Regions from separate parts of the Clostridium sp. AM42-4 genome, predicted to be linked through region 2. Evidence: riboswitches for the same ligand, from Rfam matches in the RefSeq annotation. Region 2 holds a riboswitch; the other holds the start of a gene.
What was found. Region 2 has a riboswitch for cobalamin ahead of DW922_RS14145 (sirohydrochlorin cobaltochelatase). Riboswitches for the same ligand answer to the same signal wherever they lie in the genome.

Region 1 (11,866 bases), on a different contig from region 2:
TTGGACGAGGACGGCGACCTACGAGCCGATGCTGGCAGAGGATCATCTGGCGATGTTTGAAGATGAGAAAACGGGCGATATCCTGGGGGTAAATTATGTGCTGGACCGCACGGAGCAGTACCGCTTAAAACAATATAAAGCACAGCTGGAGCAGAAAACGCAGAAGCTGGAAGCTTTGCTGGAGGTGGAAAAGGTATACAATACCAAGCTGTACCTCGATGCGCTGACCGGTGCTTATAACCGCCGTTATTATGAAGAAGTTGTACATGATTTTACCGGTCCTTCCGGTGTGGCATTGATGGATCTGGATGATTTTAAGATCTATAATGATACCTATGGTCACCAGGCGGGAGACCGTGCCCTGGAAACTGCGGCGAAAGCGGTTCGCGCCTGCATCCGCACGGGAGATATGTTTATCCGCTATGGCGGTGATGAATTTTTGCTGGTTTTAGTCGGGATTCCGTCTCATTTCTTCCAGGCAAAGCTGGATCAGGTACGCGAAAAGGTATACCATGCCAGTGTTCCAGGGTATGCGCATATTCAGCTTTCCATGAGTATCGGAGGTGCTATGCAGACGCTTGCAGAGCCGATGGAAGCAGTTGTCTGCCGGGCAGACCGCCTGATGTACCAGGCGAAGCGTCATAAGAACAAGGTGATCGTGGAGGGCAGCGAAGAGGAACAGAGTCTGGCACATGGCGCTGCCTCCAGCCGGGAACACCAGAAGATCCTGATCGTGGATGATTCCCAGTTAAACCGGGAGCTGCTTGCTGCAATCTTAAGTGACGATTACCAGATCATGGAGGCAGAAGACGGTCAGGAAGGATTGAAAATCTTATATGAGAATCAAAAGCAGATCGCGCTGATACTTTTGGATATCAATATGCCGAAACTGGATGGGTTTGGGGTATTGAAAGCCATGAATGCAAACCATATCATCGAAGATATTCCGGTCATCATGATCTCCAGCGATGACTCGGAGGTGGTGATCCGTGAATCTTATGAGCTTGGAGCTTCTGATTATGTGAACCGCCCGTTCGATGCGCGGATCGTGTACCGCCGTGTGGCAAATACCATCAAGCTCTATGAAAAGCAGCGGCGTCTGGTGCAGCTGGTGTCCAGGCAGATCCGTAAGCAGGAGCACAATACGTCCATGCTGGTTGGGGTGTTGAGCCAGATCGTGGAATTTCGAAATGGGGAAAGCGGCTCTCATGTGCGTAACATCCGCAGAATCACAGAGCTTCTGTTAAATCACCTGACTACGATCACAGATAAATATAAGCTCACGCCGGAAGAAAAAGAGTACATTCCGCTGGCTTCCGCCCTGCACGATATTGGTAAGATCGCAGTAGATGAAAAGATTCTAAACAAGCCAGGAAGACTGACAAAGGAAGAGTTTGAGATCATGAAAACGCACAGCATGATGGGAGCCGAGATGCTCCAGAAGCTGGAGAACTTTGAGAAAGAACCGCTGCTGCAGACAGCCTATGAAATTGCCCGTTGGCACCATGAACGATGGGATGGAAGCGGATACCCGGATGGACTGAAAGAAGATAAGATCCCAATCAGTGCACAGCTGGTATCCATGGCTGACGTTTACGATGCACTCACCAGTGAACGGTGCTACAAGCAGGCGTTTTCCCATGAGACTGCGATTGCAATGATCAAAAATGGGGAGTACGGGGCATTCAATCCATTGCTGATCCAGTGCCTGACCCAGGTGGAAGAAGAACTGAAAGGGAAAAGTAGAAAATAACAGGTTTTGTATTGACAGTTTCAGCCTGTATGTCGTAAACTATGCTGCGGAATCAGTGCCGGTCGTTTGGGACCGGTGAAAAGGGAAACGGGTGGAAGTCCCGTGCGGTGCCGCCGCTGTAAGCGCATAAAAGGCAGTCTGCATTTCACTGTATCATTATGGGAAGAAATCGGACAACATTGCCGCGCAAGCCAGAAGACCTGCTTTTTCCACTTTTGCTGTCACGGTCCATGACATGGCAAGGGAAACAAGGGGAAAGTCTGCTGTTTGACACGCATGTGTGAACAGGAATAAACGTGTCCCCTGGATGCAAAATACGGTGCATCATTCGGTTTATCGTTGGATAGGCTGAATGGTGCTTTTTCTTTTTTATATGACATTGCGATAGGGCAAGTTATGTTTTTGCATCACATTCCTGCATGGGTGTACAGAAAATTAATTTTTACTCATTTTCAACATCAGGAGGGAAACAATTATGAGAAACAAGAAACTGGTAACATTAACTATGGCTGCCTGTATGATGACAGGCCTGGTAGCTGGCTGCGGCGCAAAAAATGCAGATACTGTTTCCAAGGCAGAGACTGCTGCTGAGAGCAGTGCTGAAGAATCGAAACAGGCAGAAACCGAAGAATCCAAAGCTGATGAGGCAAAGGCAGATGGTGCAGAGGAAGTTTACGAGCCGGTTACCATTACCTTAAACCTGCAGCGTTCTGGTCTGGGTGAAAATGTAGAATATACCTTTACCAAAAAGCCATCTGCTGTTGTGGCATCCGGTGATCAGATGGCAGATTTCTTCTTTGATCTGGGACTGGAAGACCAGATGGTTGGTTACACGAAGGGAAGCTGCTGGAGTACGGTTTCCCAGTATCCGGCAAGAGACAAGGTGCCGCAGCTTCTGGAGGCAGGAAAGGGCATTTCCAATCTGTCGAAAGAGGAGCTTGCAGCTACCGGCTGTGATTTCCTGATGGGCTGGGACTCTGTATTTTCTGATAAAAACTTCGGAAAAGAGTTCTGTGATGCAAACGGAATTGCCATGTATTTCCCATACGTATGCTCCGATCAGGCAACCTTTGAGGATCTTTACAAGGACTATGAGACCTTAGGAAAAATCTTCCAGGCAGAGGATGTTGCTTCTGAAAAAATACAGGCAATGAAGGACACCCTTCAGGAAGTAAAAGATACTCTCGGTGAGGATGTTTACCAGAATCCGGTTACGGTATTTGCTTATGATTCTGGTGAGGATGCACCGTTTACTGCATGTCAGGGTATGCCGGGCGACATCATCAAACTGGCTGGCGGAATCTCCATTTTTGATGACATTGAGGCTGGCTGGGCAACTCCTTCCTGGGAAGAAGTTGTAGAGCGCGACCCGGATGTGATCCTAATCCTGGACTACACCGGAGACATTTCTGAGAAGAAAAATTTTCTGGAGACCAACGAGTTCACCAAGGATTTAAGAGCAGTCAAAGAGGGCAAGATCTACTCTGCATGCTGCAGTGATATGCAGGGGTCTGCAGGTTCTGCAGAGGCGGTAAAAGAGATCGCAAAGCAGTTGTATCCGGACAAATTCTAATTGGCCCCGTTTTAGGAGAAAAAAACAGAAAATGAAATCAGAAATCAGTAAAAATAATGGACGGAAAACGGGCCGTTTTGCCGTAACACTCCTGATCGTCCTGCTTCTGATCGCGTTCGTCACAACCATTTCCGTGACACTTGGAGCCATCCATGTGTCGCCGGATGAAATCTTAAAGATCATCGTAAATAAGGCATCGGGAAGTGATCTGTTTCCGGTTACCTGGGAGCAGAAAACGGAAAATATCATCTGGAATATCCGCTTTCCGCGCGTGATCATGGCCTTTATCGTGGGAGCCGGATTATCGCTTTGCGGTGTGCTGATGCAGGCGCTGACGAAGAACCCGCTGGCAGATCCGTATGTGCTGGGCATTTCCTCCGGTGCTTCTGCCGGTGCGGTCAGTGTGATCATTTTGGGGTGGTTCAGCTTTCTGGGCGGCTATGCGGTAATCTTTGGCGCAACGCTGGGAGCGGCAGCGGCCATCTGCCTTTCCTTGAGCATCGCCTCCCTGAAGGGCAGGATTACCTCCACGCAGCTGGTTTTAGCCGGAATTGCTACCTCCGCGCTGTTTTCCGCAACCACAAACCTGATCGTGTACGGATTCAACAATGGTTCGGACAAGACAAAAATGGCGCTGTACTGGATGGTAGGTTCCTTAAGCGGTGCGACCTGGAGCCGGGTAAAATACGTCTTTATCGTGGCGGCTGTGACCATGATCCTCATCATTTTAGTTTCCAGGGAGTTGGATGTGCTGCTGCTTGGTGATGATGTGGCAGAGACATTGGGAGCTGACACCAGACGCATCAAACTGCTGATCATTCTGGCCTCCACAGTCCTGACCGGCGTGGTCGTTTCGGTCAGCGGCGTGATCGGATTTGTAGGCCTGGTCGTGCCGCATATCATGCGCGGATTTGTAGGTTCCGTGCATAAGCGGCTGATCCCGGTATCGATCCTGGGAGGCGGACTGTTCGCCATGATCGCGGACCTGATCTCCCGCGTCATCATTGCGCCGGAAGAACTGCCGATCGGCGTGATCGCGGCATTTTTCGGTGCGCCGTTCTTCCTCTATCTGATCCGGAAAGGAAGTGTGGGCCGATGAGTTTATGTGTAAAAAATCTGGATTACCAGATTGGAAATGACCAGATCCTAAAGCAGATTTCCCTGGAAATCCGGGACGGAGAGTTTGTGGGACTTGTGGGACCAAACGGCTGCGGAAAGTCCACGCTGTTAAAGCATATTTACCGCACGTACAAGCCAAAAGGCGGCACGATCTTTTTAGACGGCAAAGATATTACAGAGTTTTCTGCGAAGAAAATGGCGGGAGAACTGGCTGTCATGGCACAGGAAAACCAGCTTGAATTTGACTTTACCGTGCGGGATATGGTCATGTTTGGCCGCTACGCACACAAGAAATTTTTGGAAGGTGACACCGCAAAAGACCGGGAATTGTGCGAACAATGTCTGCGGGAAGTCGGCCTCACCGGCTATGAAAACCGCTCATATTTAAGCCTTTCCGGCGGGGAAAAACAGCGTGTTCTGCTGGCCCGTGTACTGATGCAAGAAAGCCGCTATATCGTGCTGGATGAGCCGACCAACCACCTCGATGTCAGCTACCAGTACCAGATCATGGATATTCTGCGCGGGCAGAATGTCACCGTCTTTTCCTCGATTCATGACTTAAATCTGGCAGCACTTTACTGTGACCGGATCCTGTTTTTGTATCAGGGAAAGATCGTGGACAGCGGGACCCCGGAAGAGGTGCTGACGCAGGAAAACATCCGGAAGTATTTTGGAATCGAAGCGCAGATCACGAAAAATGACGTGACCGGGAAAATTCAGATTTATTATCTGCCGGGATGGGTGAGGGAAAAAGCTTGTAAGTAACAGCAGAAATTTTACAAAATAGGAATGATTTAGGAGAATTTACTATGTTGCAGCGAATGGTAATATCGCAATTTCCAGAAATTTACCGTATTATGGAAGCCAGCTTCCCTGATGATGAGTACCGTCCATATGAAGAACAGCTTGCTCTATTCGAAGAGCCGGAGTATGGCATTTATTATATGCCAATCGGATCGGAAAGCTTAGAATCGCAAGTTCCTGATAGTGCTTTGAAAGATAAGCCAGCCGGTTTTCTTGCCGTATGGGAATTCGCTGAGTTTATCTTTGTGGAACATTTTGCAGTAGATCCGAAGCTTCGCAACAGTGGGACAGGCTCCGGTATGCTTCAGGAACTGGTAAAACTTAGTAAAAAGCCGGTTTGCCTGGAGGTGGAACTTCCAGACGCCGAATTGGCACGCAGACGTATTGGCTTTTATGAGCGCAATGGTTTTGTTTTTAATGATTATCCGTACATGCAGCCGCCGATTTCCAAGGGAAAATCTTCGGTGCCGCTTCGCATCATGACATACGGAAAGGCTGTGTCGCAGGAAGAATTCGAGCAGATTCAAAAAATTCTTTATCAGCGTGTTTACAAGTGTGAGTTGCAAAAACAAAAATGAGATTGCAATCGGTATCTGATTGTGCTATAATAAATTTAAAAGAGACATCTGCGCTAACAGATGTCTCTTAGGAGTCCCACTCCAAAAGGTGGAGTTCCCGAACTGGCTTGTTACCTCTTAAACAGAGGCGCCCGTCCTGGTGCTAACAGGGCGGGCATTTTTATTTATGCTTGTTTCTCTTATCGAGAAAGGCAAGCAACGCTACGATTAAACTGCCAAAGGACATCAGCAAAGCTAATACCCCAATGAAAATCGAAATAATTTCATAAGCGGTCATCGGCGCCACCTCCCTCGTATGTATTCCGGAAAAAACCGGTTCATTCGTCCGGGAGGCTGCCACCCCCTGTTGTGGGTTCCATGAATGTAATTTTATTATACTATGACGAAAACATCAATCAATCGTTCCTGATTCTCGTAATTCTGTAATTCTTGCAAGTCGTGCCTTTCGTTTAAAAATTCGAACTGGTCAAAAGGTTTACACAAAAACAGCATGGTGCTATATTTGAGACAGATACTAAAAATCTGTCTCATTTTTAATTTGCGGGATCTTGAAAATGTATCGTCGATGCGTCCAACCCGGAAAGTGGGATCCACAGGAGTACATTTGCTCCATGAAAGGAATGGTATGATCACCTACGAGTCTACAAGAACGGTCCACGCGCTGGTGCACAATGCGGCAGCGGAGCATAAGGACCGGGTATTTTTACAATATGAAGAAAACGGAGAGGTTTTCCGTGTTACTTATGAGCAGTTTGCGAAGGAGTGCGATGCGATCGCGGCCTGGGCCAGGGAGAAGCGGGCCGAGGTGGGGCATAAGCTGAAGGTCGGCATTCTCGGTGTCAGCAGTCACCATTATCTGGCGGTGCTGCTTGGTGTTATGAGCGGCGGCGATACGGGAATTCCGCTGGATGTGCAGCTCAATGCGGAGAAGCTGGCGGAGTGTCTGAACCGTTCGGATGTGGATGTGCTGTTTTATGACTGGGACTTTCATCCGATCACGGAGCAGGTGCAGGATGCCTGCCCGAATGTGATGGAGTATATTTCACTGCAGCATGGCAAGCATGTAAACTGTTCCGATAAGATCCTGAAGGCATACGAAGGCAGACAGGTGGAGTCAGATGCGAAGGCGGAGGAGTGCGCCATGATCCTGTTTACTTCCGGTACGACCGGGCGCGGGAAGGGCGTGATGCTGTCTAACGGCAACCTGATGGATAATAACTTCTGTACCACGGACACCAATCATCCAGAGAATGAAATCTATTTAAATGTCCTGCCGATCCACCATGTTTTCTGCTTAAACGGTGATGTGTTTACGGTCATGCGTTATGGCGGGATCCTCTGCTTAAACCGCGATATGAAGAAGCTGGCAGAGCATATTCTGCTGTTTGAGCCGACGGTCATCCGCATGGTTCCGATGATGGCGAAAGCACTGTATAACCGCATTGCAATCTTGAACCGCCAGCACCCGGAAATCCCGGTCCGCAAGGTGAAGGAGCAGGTGCTTGGAACCAGACTTCACAAGATCATCAGCGGCGGCGGCTACCTGGCACCGGATCTGGCAGCGAATTACCAGCGTCTTGGCATTGCCATTGCACAGGGCTACGGCATGTCGGAGTGTTCCCCGAAGATTTCTTCCCCGGACTGGACGAGACCGGATAAGATCGCATCGGTTGGCCGTATCGTGGACCGCTGCCAGGTGCGGATCGTGGATGGCGAGATCCAGGTAAAGAGCCCGTCTGTCATGATGGGATATTATAAGGAACCGGATAAGACTGCGGAAGCAATCACGCCAGATGGATGGCTTTGCACGGGCGATATCGGTCATGTCGATGAAGAGGGATTCTTATACCTGACCGGCCGGAAAAAGAACCTGATCATCTTAAGCAACGGTGAGAATGTAGCACCGGAGGAACTGGAAAATCTCTTTGAAGATGAGCGCCTGATCGAGGACATTCTGGTGTACGGGGCAGATGACATGATCTGCGCAGAGGTGTACCCGAACTACAAGTATGCGGAGGCTGCGAATATCACTGATATTGATGGAACCGTGGCCCAGATCATCAAAAAACACAATGAAGAGCTGCCGACCTTTAAGCGCATTCTGCGCAGCAATATCCGGGAAGTTCCATTTGCGAAAACCTCTTCGAAAAAGATCATCCGTAACCAGTATCTGGAAGGCAAAAAGACTGAGGAACAGAGCGAAAAGAACCTGCGTATGCCGGAAACGGAGCTTCAGAAGCAGATTTATGAGTGCATTGCAGGCGTGCTGGGACACCGCCGTTTTGGCATCGGTACGGAGCTTTATGAGGCTGGCCTGGACTCCCTTGGAAGCGTCATGCTGCTGACAGATCTTTACCAGATCTTAAAGATTTCCATGACATTAGATGATCTGGTGCAGCACGCATCCGTGCTGAAGCTGGAGGCATTTGCAAAGGAGGGAGCAGGGAAAAACCAGGTGGATTACACGGTGCGCCCAGTATATCCGCTGACCAACCTGCAGCTCTATTTTGCCTATGTCATGCGTGGAAATACCACGGCAAACCTGCCGTTTTTCTACAAGCTGGATGAGCGTACCGACCTGCGCCGCCTGAAATTTGCGGTGGAGCAGCTGTTTGAGGTGCATCCGGAATTAAAGGCCATCATCCAGATGTCCGAGGGCCGTTACCAGATGTTCCGCGATGATAAACGCAAGATTGAGATTCCGGTCGTGAAGCTTGGGGATGCCCAGTGGGAGGAGACGCGGAAGGGACTTTTGTATCCGTATCTGTACGGCGAGGGAGAAAACCTGTTCCACATTGGCATTTACCAGACTGATTCCGCAAACTATTTCTTCTTTGACATTGCCCATATCATCGGCGATGGCATGACCATGAATGTGCTGCTGGAGGACTTAAACCAGCTGTATCTGGGCAAGGCGGTAGAGCCGGAAACCTATACGTTTTACGAGTACATCCTGGATGAAAAAGACCGGGATGCAAGAGGACTGCGTGCGAAAAATGAGGAATATTTCCGCAGCCTGATGAAGGATTTCAAGGTAAGAAAAAGCATCCTTGCCCGGAAGGACTGCTATCATCTGGAGCATGGAGTAGATGCTGTGTTAAAAGGCCGTTTTGAGAGCCTGAACCGGAAAAACGTTACGGCATTCTGCAAAAAATACGGAGTGTCAGAGAACGTCTTTTTCCTGACTGCATACAATTTAAGCATTGGTCTGTTCAGCAATGAAAAAGACACGGTTTCTTCTTCCATTCACAGTGGAAGAACCGACAGCCGCTGGAACCGTCTTGCTGGTCCGTTGTTTCTGACGTATTTCTTCCGCTGCACGGAGAAAAAAGACCAGACGGTGCCGGAGCTGCTAAAGAAAAACGGAAAACAGATCATGGATACCATGCGCTGTTACATATCGAACCTGCATGCGGACGAGATGTTCTTCCAGTATCAGGGTGACATTGTGAACTTAAATACCGTGGGAGGGTATCCGGCGAAGCGGGAACATCTGCAGTTAGATTCCCTGCCGTTCCATCTGCAGGTATTTACCGATGATCGCGGTTATTATTATGAACTGCGTTACTGGGAGAACCGGTTTGACACCCTTCAGCTTCAGAACTTTATGGAAGTGATGGAATGTCTGATGGATGCCATGCAGGAGGAAACACTGGTGCGCCGCTTAAAACGGCATCTGCCGGACAAGCTCTTCCCGCTGCATTACACGATTTTGGTGGAAGCACTGAACCAGGAAGCCAGAGGACAGCTGGTAAGCGGTGTCGATGGAAAAGAGCAGATCAAGGTATATGTCTTTGATGAGAACTGCAAGAAGAAGCCGTTTGGAGCCTGGGGAGAGCTGTATGTGATGGATCACAAGCCGGAAACCTGCTTAGATGAGATCACAAACCCGTACGGCCCTGGAAAGCTGTATGATACTGGCCGGATCGCAAGAATTTTGCCGGACGGCTCCCTGGATTTTCTGGAACAGGGCGGCAGAACCATTATGCAGGAGGGACTGACGGGCCGCCATTTCCACGATCTGCATCAGTTGGAAACTGTGCTGAAACAGATCCCGGGCGTGGAAGAGGCAGAAGCGTATGTCCGCTACGCAGAGGGCAACAAACTGCTTCTGACAGCCGAAGTCAAAGGAACCATGGAGCAGGACGAAGATGCGCTGAAGGCTTATGTAGAGGCGCAGTGCGGAAAGGCACATGTGCCGGCGGAGATTATTTGGAAATAAAAAATAGCAATCAGGGATACGTTACTGTTCATGCATTGCGCAAATGAAATGTATGTTACCTTATTGAGAAAAAAACTTCACGCTGCCTATTGACAGATGTGAAGTTTTTTTCTATACTCAATATACCCCGTGGGGGTATGTGAACGAAGCATTGACATCACAGGAAAGGTGGAATTGCATGGAAAATAAAAACCGAAAGGATTGCTGTATTCATATGGATGATAATACCCAGATGGAAGGCTGTGCTCAGAAAGACGATACAATCCGAATGGAAAATGGTGTTCCGCTGGATACTACAACTGGAATGGAAAACAGCGCTCAGGTGAAAAATAAAACTCAGAATGATGATACCGTTCCAACGGAACAGGCGCAGGCGGCAGAAATGAAAGAAGAAAAAAAGTGCTACTGCTGTCATAAAAAGAAAGAGCGTTCCGAAAAGGAATACAAGGACCTGATCCACCGTTTAAACCGCATCGAAGGGCAGATCCGCGGAATCCGCAATATGGTGGAGCAGGATGCCTATTGTCCGGATATTCTGATCCAGGTGGCAGCGGCGAATGCAGCGCTCAACAGCTTTAACAAGGTGCTTTTAGGGAATCATCTGCGTACCTGTGTGGCGAATGACATCCGCGAAGGTCACGATGAAACAATCGATGAACTGCTGAAAGTTTTGCAGCGTCTGATGAAGTAATAGCCGTAGTCTGAGTGCCATAGAAACGGTGCAGGAAAAAATGGAGAGCGAAAACGCTGTAAGTGTTTTTGAGATAAAAATAAAGAAGGAGGAATTTGCAAGCAATATGGAACAATATACAGTAACCGGTATGAGCTGCGCAGCCTGCAGCAGCCGTGTGGAAAAAGCGGTTTCCAAGGTGCCGGGCGTGACATCCTGTTCGGTCAGTCTTCTGACCAACTCCATGGGAGTGGAGGGCACGGCAAGTGCAGCTGATATCATTTCGGCAGTGCAGGAAGCCGGATACGGTGCATTGTTAAAAGGTGCCGGAAAAGACGGGGCAGTGAAAGCGCAGGCGCTGGATGCAGAGGAAGCATTAAAGGACCATGAGACGCCGGTCTTAAAACGCAGACTCTGGTATTCCCTGGGATTTTTGATCGTGCTCATGTATTTTTCCATGGGTCACATGATGTGGGGATGGCCGCTTCCGAAGTTTTTCGATGGAAATCATGTGGCCATGGGACTGATCCAGTTGATCTTAACAGCCATTGTCATGGTCATCAACCAGAAATTCTTTCTCAGCGGATTTAAGAGCCTCTGGCACAAAGCGCCGAATATGGATACTCTGGTAGCGCTTGGCTCCATGGCGGCATTCGTTTACAGCACCTACGCACTGTTTGCCATGACCGATGCCCAGGTAAAGGGCAATGCAGATGCGGTCATGAGCTACATGCACGAGTTTTATTTTGAGTCCGCAGCTATGATCCTGACGCTGATCACAGTCGGAAAGATGCTGGAGGCCCGATCCAAGGGCAAGACAACCGATGCGTTGAAGAGCCTCATGAAGCTGGCTCCGAAGACGGCGGTGGTGGTGCGCGGCGGCGAAGAGGTTACCGTTGGCATTGAAGAGGTCCAGAAGGGCGATGTCTTTGTGGTCCGCCCGGGTGAGAACATTCCGGTGGACGGCGTGGTATTAGAGGGCAGCAGTGCCGTAAATGAGGCAGCCCTGACCGGTGAGAGCATTCCGGTCGACAAGACGGTGGGAGACAGCGTGTCTGCCGCAACCGTGAACCAGTCCGGCTTTATCCGCTGCGAAGCAACGAGAGTCGGCGAGGACACCACTCTTTCCCAGATCATCCAGATGGTC
Region 2 (11,866 bases):
ATGCATAAACTGCATTTCCCGCTGCATCGTTCCAGGCTGCCTTTTCCCCTAAGTAGATCAGCTCACCACTGTCCATGGTCTCTAACATGGTCGCACAGCGCAGCAGCGTGGATTTACCCGAACCAGACGGCCCGATGATGGATACGATCTCGCCCTCTCCTACATGCAGAGAAATATCCTGAATGACCCCAAGGTCTCCAAATGATTTTTTTACATGATTCATTTCCAGTAAGTTCATGATATCCTCCAAATTTATTGATAGTAGGAAAGTTTCTTCTCAATCCATTCCATGGCTACTGCCACGATCAGGTTAAAGACATAATAGAATACACCGGCTGCCACAAACGGGATCATGCTGGTCTGGGAAGATGCCAGTGCTTTCGCAATAGCAAACATCTCCAGAACGCTGATGGTAAATGCCAGAGATGTATCCTTGACCAGGGTAATGACCTCGTTGGTCACGGACGGTAAGATCCGTTTGATCACCTGCGGCAGGATGATACGGAAAAAAGTCTGGCTGCGGCTGTAGCCTAAAAGCTTTGCAGCCTCGTACTGGCCTGCCGGCATAGACTGGATGCCGCTGCGGTAGATCTCCGCGAAATATGCTGCATAGTTGATGACAAATCCGATCATCGCTGCAATTAAACGGTAATTGTTACTCTTGATCTTAATGCCGAACAGATAATAAGGTCCAAAATAAACGACCATCAGCTGCAGCATCAGCGGGGTGCCGCGCATGATAGAGATGTAGGTCTTTACGATTCCCTGAAGGATCTTATTCTTCGACATTCTTCCGAATGCGATCAGAAGACCAAGGGGCAGGGAAAAAAGCAGCGTCACGACGAAAATTTCCGTGCTGACCAGCATTCCTCCTGCTAACTGTGATACCATTGTGTTAACCTGCATAACTTCTACTCCTTCGTCTTCTGATTCATTCGGGACGGCTTCGTTCTTCTGCCGTCACATATCATTCTTTTTTATTTTCCGATGGTGGTTACGTCACGGCCAAACCATTTCTCAGAAATCTCTGCCATGGTGCCGTCTGCTGCCATCTCGTCCAGTGCGCCCTGAACTTTATCTCTTAACTCTTCGTTACCCTTCTTAAAGCCAATGCCATACTCCTCGGAAGAAAGGGTCTCATCCAGGATGGTGTACTTGTCAGACTCACCTCTCTGCTCGATCTGGTAACCAGCTACGATCACGTCCATAGCGATGGCATCAACAGCGCCCATCTCCAGATCCATGAATGCAGTGTTGTAATCCGGGGTTGTCTGAAGAGTACCAAAGGTAGCACTTAACTCTGCGTTGTCCTTTAATGCAGCCTCAGCGGAAGAATCGGTCTGAACCTCAACAACCTTGCCTGCCAGATCAGCCAGAGTGCTGATGCCGGAATCTGCTGCTACAACGAATACCTGACTATTGTCCATATATGGGGTACTCCAGGTGTAATCATCTTCACGTCCATTCATGGTGAAGCCGTTCCAGATGCAGTCGATGGTGCCGGAGCTTAACTCCATATCCTTTGCGTCCCATGCGATCGGCTGCGGAACAAACTCAAGGCCCAGTCTGTCTGCCACTTCCTGTGCCAGTTCCAGATCAAATCCAGTATATTGGCCGTCATCTCCTACAAAACCCATCGGCGGGAAATCCTGATCGAAGCCAACGGTAAAGGTGCCGCCCTCTGTACCAGCCTCGTCTGCTGCCTCTGCAGTAGTCTCTTCTGCCTTGGTCTCCTCAGCGGAAGTTGCTGCCTCGGTTGCTGCTGCAGTGGTCTCTGCCGGTTTGCTGCCTCCGCATGCGGTCATGGATACTGCCATCATACCTGCCATTGCTGCGCTTAACATTCTCTTTCTCATAATATTTCCTCCTCATTTTGCGGGTTTTGCTGCTGCCTGCTGCCAGACAGTAACAGGGATTTTCCGCTGCGGTTCACTCCACTTTCCGAAGCGGATATTGTACACGTACCGCGAACACGTTATCATGGTAGCATACTAAAGTGTTTCTGTCTACCCTTTTTTCACAAAAAGAAGATTCTCTGTTGCTGCACAAAGGCAGGAATTTTTCGAATCGTTTTGAACGGGCTTACATTTTTCCCGTCTCCTGCGCAAACCGGGCCAACTCTTCGTTTTTCCGGTTGATCGTTCCGAACGCCTTTGCACAGCAGATCACGCTCCTGCAGTCCTTCAGTACCCCAAACGCCGCCTCATAAGTTTCCTGCTGAATTGCTTCGTATGGCCGCTCCGAAATCACCTGAACCGCCAGAGCCTTCGCCACCGGATAATCCAGGTCATTTTCATGCAGAATTCCTGCTGCAAATGGAATCCCCTGTCTTTGCAGCCTCCGGTAGACCGGAATTCCGCTCCCGTTTCCACCGATCACAAATACTTCCGGCTTGCCCTTCACCGGAGGCAGCTCCACCGAACCATACTCAGCGCAGTAGCTTTCCTGCGGGACCCCAAACAATTTTTCCATGCAGGTTTCTGTAAAGATTTCTTCCGGCGTTCCGCATTTCCAGATCTGGTTTTCGCCGACACAGACAACATAGTCCGATACCTTCTGCGCCAGATCCAGCTCATGCATGGACATCAGCACTGCCACCTTTCGCTCCCGCACCAGTGTTTTTAAAATGGTGAGCAGCTCCATCTTGTGACGGATATCCAGAAATGCAGTGGGTTCATCCAAAAGAATCACCTGCGGCTGCTGGCAAATGGCGCGAGCCAGCAGGATTCGCTGCCTTTGTCCATCGCTGATCCGGGAAAAATCCCGGTCTGCAAGATCCTTTGCGTGTACCATGTCGAGCGCTTCCCATACTACCTGTTTATCTTCATCTGACAACGTTCCAAAACGCCCCGTATGCGGATAACGCCCCATGGACGCCACATCAAAACAGGTCATAAGCTCTGGCCGCGTCCGCTCTGTCATCATGACGGCCATCCGCTTTGCGATTTCCTGCTCCGACCAGTCTTTCATGGCTGTCTTTTCCAGGAAAACCGCACCATCTACCGGCTTTAGCTGCCCTGCGATACTTTTTAAGATCGTGGATTTTCCTGCACCGTTTGGACCGATCAGCGTCACGATTTCCCCACGTGCGACATGAATATTGATCTCGCGGATCCAGACTTTTCCATCATACCCCGCCGCAAGATCATCCGTCCTCAGATATGCTTCTTCCTGTTCCATCACTTCTGCACTCCCTTTCTGCGAATCATAATCCAGATCACCACCGGCGCCCCAAATACTGCCGTTACCGAGCTGATGGAAAGTTCCGTCGGCGCAAACAGCGTCCGCGCGATCAGGTCACTGAACAGGCAGAACACCGCACCGCCTAGGAAGCAGCCGGGGATCACAACGATCGGCTTCGCCGTCCCAAACAGCCGTTTCACGAGCTGCGGCACTGCGATTCCCACAAAAGATACCGGACCGGCAAAGGCCGTCACGCAGGCGGACAACACACTGGATAATAAAATCAGTTCCGCACGGAAACGCTTTACATTTACGCCAAGGCTTCTGGCATATTCTTCGCCGAGCTGATAGGCACTGATGGGCTTCGCCATACAAAAAGCAAGCACAAACACCGGAAGGACCACCACCGTGATGACCCTCACCTGATCCCAGGTCGTTCCGGAAAAGCTGCCCATAGACCAGTTGTGCAGGTTCACGATATTCGCGTCGTCTGCAAAGGTCACCACAAAGTCCGTAACCGCCGAGCAGATATAGCTGATCATGACACCGCATACCACTAACACCGACATCTGCCGGATCCGTTTTGCGATTACCAGCACAAAGCCCATGGAAAGCATGGAACCAGCAAAGGCCGCCACGATCATGGTTGCTGAGCCCATAAAAAGTCCTTTTCCCAGAAACAGGATCATGACCAGCGCCACCACAAGCTTGGCCCCGGAAGAAATGCCAAGAACAAACGGTCCGGCAATGGGATTTGCGAAAAACGTCTGGAGCAGAAAACCAGACACGGAAAGTGCCCCGCCAAGCAATGCCGCCGCAAGAAGTCTTGGCAAACGGATGTCCCACAGGATATGGTATGCTGTACTCTCCCGGTCTGTTCCGGACAAAATTGCCTGTATGTCCTGGAGAGACAGGGAAACACTTCCCACACGAAAGCTTGCCGCCGCAAGAACCGCCAGCAAAAATCCAAGCAGCAAAAATCCAAGTTGACAGCGCATGATCCGATTCTTCATAACGTTTTTCCTCTCATTCTTTCCAAACTGCAAAATCTGCATTACTGCAGCCGGTGCAGATAATGCAGTTCTCCATCCGCAGGCTCTTCCTCTGCAAACACGGTGTGCAGATCCAGGATCATATTGCCAAGTCCCATCGTCTCCTGGAACATATTTTTTCCGGTACACCAGACATTGCCTTCTTTAACGGCCTTAAAATCTGCCAGAAGCGGACTCTTCGCCAGAAGCTGATCGAGCGTTTCCAGTTCCCCGTCTATGGTACTGTTGTAGATCAGGATATCTGCATCCTTTGCTTCCGCATAAAAGGTTTCCATCTGCATATTCATCGTGGAAAGTGCATTTTCCTCTTCCGATGCGGTCTGCGGCACATAGCTTCCGCCCGCAAGCCCGATCATCTTTGCCACATAATCTCCCGGTTTTCTTACATTCACTGCACCATTCGATGTGATGTAGAAAAATGCCGCAGTCTTTCCGGCCGGCTGTTCGGACAGCACACCGTCTAAGGCTTCCATATTTTTCTTGAAAAGCTGCTCTGCCTTTTCCTCCTCGTCAAACAGCACACCGTACAGCCGGATCCATTCCATTCTTCCAAGTGGGTGCTCCTCATAGCTGGAGCGTTCTACCAGTACCGGGATTTTCAACTGCGAAAGCTGTTCTTTCACATCCGGCGTATGGTAGATCATGGTCGATTCCACCGCCAGGTCGCAGCCATCTGCCAGAATCTTTTCGTAATCCGGGGCACTGTATTTTCCTGCATAGGTGAGGGTTCCGGCTTTCATTGCCTCTTTTGCCGCTTCCACATACCACCCAGATTCTTTGGTGCCGGACAACGTGATCCGGTCCGTGCGTCCGATCGCCGCGATCAGATCCATCGCGGAAGTTGCTGCCAGATACACATGGTCTAACGGTTTCTGCAAAACAGTAATGGAATCCGGTACTCCTTCCGGCACCGGCATGGTTTCCGGTACGACCAGATACTTCCCATCATCCTGGATCTGGATCAATTCATAACCGCCCTCGTAAACATCCACGGTAAACTGCGTGGCATACAAAAGCTTCATGCTGCCTTCCGGCTGCATTTCACTCCAAACCGGTGCCGCCGTTTTTGATGCTGCATCAGACGCTGACTCCCCACTATTTTCCAATCCTGAAAACTCTGTGCCTGAAACTTCCGCACTTGCACTCGCCGGCTCAGATGTCACGACACCTGACGCAGAATCCGATTCAGAGCCTGATGCCGATACACCGCCGCCTGCTGCCCCGGCGCATCCCGACATTCCTGCCAGACAAACCATCAGCACTCCAACCGCCAGAAGCTTCCGCATCCGTTTTAATTCTTCCCTGTTTTTCATCATACGCCTTACGACCATCCCTTTATTTCGCCTCAGTAATGGATGCCGAATCAAACAACAGGGTATATTCAATCTCATGCGGCGTGCTCATCGCGGTAGTATCCGCTGCCACAGCAATTTTCCGGTCAAACACGGCAACCGGAATCTCAAATGCAGAATTTCCGCCCTGGTTTACCGGCAGGAATTTTTCTTCCCCAATCTTCATGTAATCATAGTTCGGACTGCTCCAGCGTACCGTTGCAACTGCCTCTCCATCCTTGATTTCCAGCTTTGCCGGAGACTCCACCGTTACCTTTCCGGAGCCGCCTTCCATGGACACCTCCACGGTATAACTGCCGTCTGCAAGTCCCAGACTCTCTGCAGTCACCTGCCTACTTTCCAGATAGGCATCGTCCGGCAGGGAATCGGCACGAAATACCAGTACCCGGTCATACCATTTTTCTTTCTTTTTGCTGAACGCACTGCAGTCGATTTCCTGATCCAGCGCCTCTACCGGCACCGTAAAATGATGGCTTCCATCGGACGCCTCTTCGTACGGGATCATGTCCTCCTCAGAGGCATTGACTGCCTCAGCGCCAGTTCCTATATAAAGCTTTAAATAGCCGGTGCCGCCCATCTTCATATCCGCTGTCATCTCGCCATTCTTTACGGTAAGTTCACATTCCTCGATCTGAAACATGGAAGAGCTGGAATCCACATTTACCGGATACACGCCATCCTTTAATTCCGAAGCCGGGACCGGAACCATGCCCTTTGTCCCTACCTGTTTCTCCGCGACCGTCTCCTCCGCTGCTGCGACTGCGCTGTCCGCAGACGATTCGTCCTGACCTTCGCTCTGGTCTGCCTTCTGATCTACAGTTTTCTCCTGTGCACCATCCGCGGTCTCGCCTGTAACAACCGGCGCTCCACCCTGTGCCGGCAATGTCTCTGCCTGTTTTTTTCCGCCGCAGCCTGCTGCCAGCATACCACTCAGGCAAACAGCCGCCATAACGCCATAGATTTTTTTCTTCATAACAATGCTCCTTATTCTCTATAAACCAATCAACGGAGGCGCCGCTGGCGCCTTCCCGCTATGCAATGCAGCAAAAACGGGTGGCCGGAACTCCATCCTGCCACCCGTTTTTTCTATCTTCTGCTCGAATTTTACATTCAATGCCTCTTGCCTGCAGCTTTTTGGCGATTTCCAAACACTGCTGCAAAGCGATTTTATTTTAAGGTATCGATTGCAGCCTGTGCATGCTCGGTAAACAGCTTCTGGATCGGCTCTAACTCGCCTAAACCGCGCAGAATGCAGGTCACTTCATAACCCTCTTTCTCAAACTCGGTCTTCCAGGAACCATCCTCGTCGCCTGCCATATCGTTGTTTGCATGGTCACCGGCTACGATCATAAGCGGCTCAAGAACAACCTTCTTGTACTCGCCCTCTTTTACCTTTGCGATGACATCATCCAGACTCGGCTCAGCCTCAACGGTACCTACATAGTAATGCTCAAAGCCTTCATCTGCCAGCATCTGCTGCATCTTTGCGTAAACACCATTGGAATCTGCCTCAGTGCCGTGGCCCATAAAGCAGATTGCGGTCTCACCGTCATCGTACTCTGCGGTTGCGTCTGTGATTGCCTTGATGACTGCCTTAAAATCATCATCACTGGTCAGAAGCGGCTCGCCTACTGCTACCTGCTCAAACGCGTCAGAATTCTGTGCGATCTCATCAACCAGATCGTTGTACTCCAGGCCATTCATCAGATGAGTCGGCTGGACAACCAGGGTCTTTACGTTATTGTCAACCGCACGCTTGAGTGCTTCACCTACGTTATCGATCGTTACGTTATCTCTAGACTTTACATGGTCAATGATGATCTGGCTGGTAAAGCCTCTTCTTACGGAATAATCCGGGAATGCCTCCTCCATTGCGTTCTCAATTGCGCCAATGGTCAGACGGCGGCTGTCGTTAAAGCTGGTTCCAAAGCTGACAACCATCAGCTCCTTATCGCCGATCTCGTCCTGATTTCTTGTGTTGTCCATAGATGCATCTCCGGTGTCATAATTTTCTTCGTCTTCTGCCTCAGCCTCTGCAGTTGTTTCCTCTGCTGTAGTCTCTGCCTCAGTCTCAGCCTCGCTGGAAGCCTCTGCCGCTGTGGTTGCCTCGGTCTTCTCTGCCTTTCCTGCACAGCCTGCCATCATCGCAGCAGAAAGCGCAGTAACTGCAAATAACGCTGTCAGTGTTCTTTTTTTCATTTTTGGTATCCTCCTTGATTTCCTGACATTACCGATCTTGGAAGTACCAGGAACTTGTGCCACAGACTATGGCCCTGACCGTTCTCATTCCCGCAAAACGCAGAAAATACCTAAAAACACGGCACGACCAAGCCCTCGTGGTCTGGAATCCGCTGCCTCCTGCGCTGCTGTCCGGCATATAGGTGCCAGACAGACTGCACCTGCAACATCTGTTCCTGTACCAACAGCCGGCAGGTTTCCTGACTTGTATCTCCACACATACGATCACCTTCCCGGTCTTCCAGAAAAACCAGTGGCACAATACCAATCTTATGCTCCTTACTTACAGTGACGAGATCGCGCAGGCTTTTCACCTGCTTCCCTTTTACCCATTCTCTGCTCTCATGCAGATTCCGGCACCCGCTGTCCTCATTCGATATGCCCCCATCATACCATCCTGTTACTGAAAAGGCAATCATTAAGCCAAATTTCGTTCCGCTTTACGCATGCGCAAGATTCCTATTCTTACATGCGTACCCGGCAACCGCGAAACAGCCCCACTATTTTCTCAGCTCTGCGATCCGCCTGTTTAAGGTACTGCGGGAAATGGAAAGCCTTGCGCAGATCTCCCGCTGGGTCTTTCCTGCCTCCAGAAGCTCCCGTATGGTTTTCAGCTCGTATTCCCGCGAGCTCATTCCCTGCAGCTCCGTTTTCGCAGCAACATATCCGTTATTCCGCACGGCCATTTCCAGCTGAATGTTCAGCTCGTTGATCTCCAGCTTCATAAGTTGCTTATAATCTGCCGCAGTGATATTCAGCTCCATTTTCGTTTTTTTGTAAATACGGCAGTAATAATCGATCATGTTTTCCGCATAGCGGCAAAACAGTGCGGAATCGGTATGGATCGTCCGCCCCGTCCGCAAGGTCTGGTCCTTCATGGCATCATACAGTCCCCAGCTGAACAAACCGGCCTGGCAGCGCTCCTCCAGATTCTGGTCCGTGCAGAAAATGATCCGCACCGGCTCTGACTCCCGCTGTTTTTTTCTGCCCTCGATCACCTCTGCAAGACGCTCCTGATAATAGATCTGCATGCGCTCCGGATAATGAATGATGATCGTCCCGTCATGGATATTCTTCAACAGGCCATCCTCCCCAAACAGGTACTCACACAGATAATCCCGGTAAATGCTGGAGCTGTGCATGATCAGGATATCTTTTAGCTTCCGGCTGGATTCGTTATGGATTGCCTTGGCCAGCAGCTCGTTGATCTCCCCGTCATCCGTATTGACCAGTATGATGTTTTTATTTTCCCTGGCATAATCACGCCCCCGGTAAATGAGCTCCGTATCACAGATATCCCCCAGAAAATCAAACGTAATGTAGCTGCCATTCGTAAACTGCACGGATTCCTTCTGGATCTCACTGTATCTGCGGAACGTAAAGAGCATCGAGGTCCCATGCCGGTGCTCGTAGATCGGTTTAATATTGATGATACCGAAAAACTGACTCTGCTCCATGGTTGCCTTCACCATCCGTGGCTTCCGGTCTGCCTTCTGAAAGGTCTCCTGAAAGGCTTTATACGGAAACAGCTCCTGGATCCGCGTTCCAAGGACCGGCTCTGTAATACGGAACAGCTTCCGGAATGCCTCATTGACAAACAGAATACTCCCATAAAAATCCGTATAGGCCAGTGCTGCATCATGTGCATCCAGAATCCCCTTCAGCTCATCATTCTTGGCTTCTATGATCCTGGAGTACTGGCTGTCCATGATCTTCGATGCGATCAGCTCTGCCATGCTGTGCATAAAGGTGACTGTGGACCCGATTTTTTTAAACAGGGCCTTACCACGGTCCTTCGGCAAGATTAGGGCAATTACCCCGACGGTTCTAAGATCCCGCCGGATCGGCACACCCACGAACGACTCCATCTTACAGTTATGGTATTCCGGACACTGCCTGCAGCTTTCCTTTTCCCGCTTGTGCTCCAGCAGCACATCCCGGTTGTCATAAAAGACCTCCGCGATCAGGGAGCCGATCTTAATATCCTGATATAAGGAGAAATACTGAAACGCACTGCCGATCACATTCATGTCCGCATCTGTGATGATGACATCGGTTTCCAGTACATCCGAGATTGCCCGTGCGAAATCATCAAATTCTGTTTTTAACTCACCCTTAAATTTCATAACACACCCCAATATAACAGGCCCGGGAAAAACCAGTGCAGGTTCTTCCCGGGTCCTCGTAACTATACAGGATCTGGCGTTCAGAAAACTTTTTATCCGTAAGCAGTTACCGGATCATTTCCTGAATGCTTTTCCCGTTTTTATTTTGTATATTCTGCTGCAATCTTACGGATCAGCTCTAATCTCTCCGGAGAAATGTCAGAAGAGATGGTGCAGTCAGCGCCGATCGCTACGCCCCTGGTTCCTGCCTCATCCAGGATCTTCTTGATCTCGGCTCTTAATTCCTCCTCGGTTCCTCTGTAAAGGATGCTCTCTGCAGCGTTATCGAAGCCACCGATGACCGGCTTATCTCCCAGGATCTTCTTTCCTTCGCCCAGGGTGATTCCCTCGGAATAAACAGCCCAGTTGTAAGCCTTTACCGGGTAATCCTTATACCAGCTTAAGTTGTTGGTGTACTTGCCGTATCCGCAGATATGAAGAATGACATTGTCGCTAAACTCGTTGATGTAGTTTAACACATCCAGATCGAGCGGCTCTACCAGCTTTTTGTGGCCTGCATGGGTCAGCATCTTATCCTGCACACACTGAACGCTGTAGTAGATACCGTCAATGGAAGTCTCCTCAAACAGTCTCTTTACTAGGATCTTGGTATCCTCTGCGATGCAGCGTGCAGCCTTCTCCATAACCTCCGGGCTTTCGTGGAACAGTCTTACGAATTTCTTGAAGTCCTCATCGTACTCCTCGAAACGAAGTCTGATGTACTGGAGCGGTGAGAAGATGTTGTAGTATTTGTAGGTATCATTACCAGCATAATCGCAGATCTCTTTTACATACTCAACCTGCTTTGTGATCCACGGATGATCCGGTCCTACAGAAGCAACCTTATCCAGATCCTCAACAGAAGTAATGGTCTTGCGGCAAACAGACGGATGACCGAAGAAGCCATCGGACATGATCTTTAAGAAGTCCGGCTTTACCTCATCAATGTATTTTTTCTGCTCGGTCACTACGGTGTTGTAGATCTCCGGATCTGCTCCGCTGTAATGGTTGTGGAAGGATACGAAATGATGCCAGAAGGCAACCGGTACTCTCTCCTCGTTCTCATTGTTTAAAAATGCGTCAACTGCCGCTTTTCTATCGTCTTTCATACAATTCTCCTTTTCCTTCACCTGTCTGGAAATCCAGTGAATTCTGCCATCGTTGATATTATTCGGAATGGAACAGTCTGCACCCATAATGTAACCGCGGTGGCCATTTTCCTTGATCAGCTGGTCTACAAACTTGCAAACCTCTTCCTCGCTTCCGCTATCGATCAGGGTCTGCGGGTTATTATCAAAACCACCCAGCACACACTTGCCCGGGAAGAGCTTACGTCCTTCTTCAATGGTCACACCCTCCGTGAAGGTTGCCCAGTTGTAAGCCTTTGCCTTGTAATCCTGATACCAGCTTAAGTTGTTTTTGTGATGTGCATATCCACAGATATGAAGGATATTGTAATCACTCAGCTTATTTGCAGTCTCAAGTACGCCGATCTCCGTCGGGCGGACCAGACGGTCATAGGTTTCCCGGTCATACATGCTGCTCTGGATATTCTGGACACAGTAATAAATGCCATCCAGCTTTGTCTCCGTCAGAAGCTTTGATACCAGTGTATCGATATCCTTCTGGATCTCCATTCCCGCTTTGTGAAGCTCCTCCGGGAAATGCTCTGCGAGATATACGAACTGGTCGTATTTCAGGTCATAAAAGTCCAGACGGATCCGGATGACCTGCAGTGGAGCAAACACATTGTAGAAGGTCATCACCTTATCGCCAAACAGATCTACCAGGCGGCGCACATGCTTCACCTGCTCCGTGATCCACGGATGATCCGGACCGATGCTCTTGATCGCCAGAAGATCTTCTGCAGTTTCCA

Region 1: linked by a shared signal. The riboswitch ahead of DW922_RS04180 (ABC transporter substrate-binding protein) and the one ahead of DW922_RS14145 (sirohydrochlorin cobaltochelatase) in region 2 are both predicted to bind cobalamin.

The regions. Positions count from the first base shown of each region.
Region 1 is NZ_QUIK01000004.1:561-12,426, reverse strand. It holds gene DW922_RS04185 (diguanylate cyclase) at 1-1,753, shown strand, start outside; cobalamin riboswitch at 1,790-1,976, shown strand; gene DW922_RS04180 (ABC transporter substrate-binding protein) at 2,229-3,326, shown strand; gene DW922_RS04175 (iron ABC transporter permease) at 3,358-4,425, shown strand; gene DW922_RS04170 (ABC transporter ATP-binding protein) at 4,422-5,210, shown strand; gene DW922_RS04165 (GNAT family N-acetyltransferase) at 5,255-5,827, shown strand; gene DW922_RS04160 (AMP-binding protein) at 6,432-10,049, shown strand; gene DW922_RS04155 (metal-sensing transcriptional repressor) at 10,432-10,740, shown strand; partial or broken gene DW922_RS04150 (heavy metal translocating P-type ATPase) at 10,847-11,866, shown strand, end outside.
Region 2 is NZ_QUIK01000020.1:35,099-46,964, reverse strand. It holds gene DW922_RS14180 (amino acid ABC transporter ATP-binding protein) at 1-238, opposite strand, end outside; gene DW922_RS14175 (amino acid ABC transporter permease) at 253-906, opposite strand; gene DW922_RS14170 (amino acid ABC transporter substrate-binding protein) at 978-1,856, opposite strand; gene DW922_RS14165 (ABC transporter ATP-binding protein) at 2,083-3,180, opposite strand; gene DW922_RS14160 (iron ABC transporter permease) at 3,180-4,196, opposite strand; gene DW922_RS14155 (ABC transporter substrate-binding protein) at 4,238-5,551, opposite strand; gene DW922_RS14150 (hypothetical protein) at 5,571-6,560, opposite strand; gene DW922_RS14145 (sirohydrochlorin cobaltochelatase) at 6,755-7,786, opposite strand; cobalamin riboswitch at 7,998-8,204, opposite strand; gene DW922_RS14140 (sigma 54-interacting transcriptional regulator) at 8,326-9,951, opposite strand; gene DW922_RS18135 (uroporphyrinogen decarboxylase family protein) at 10,092-11,866, opposite strand, start outside.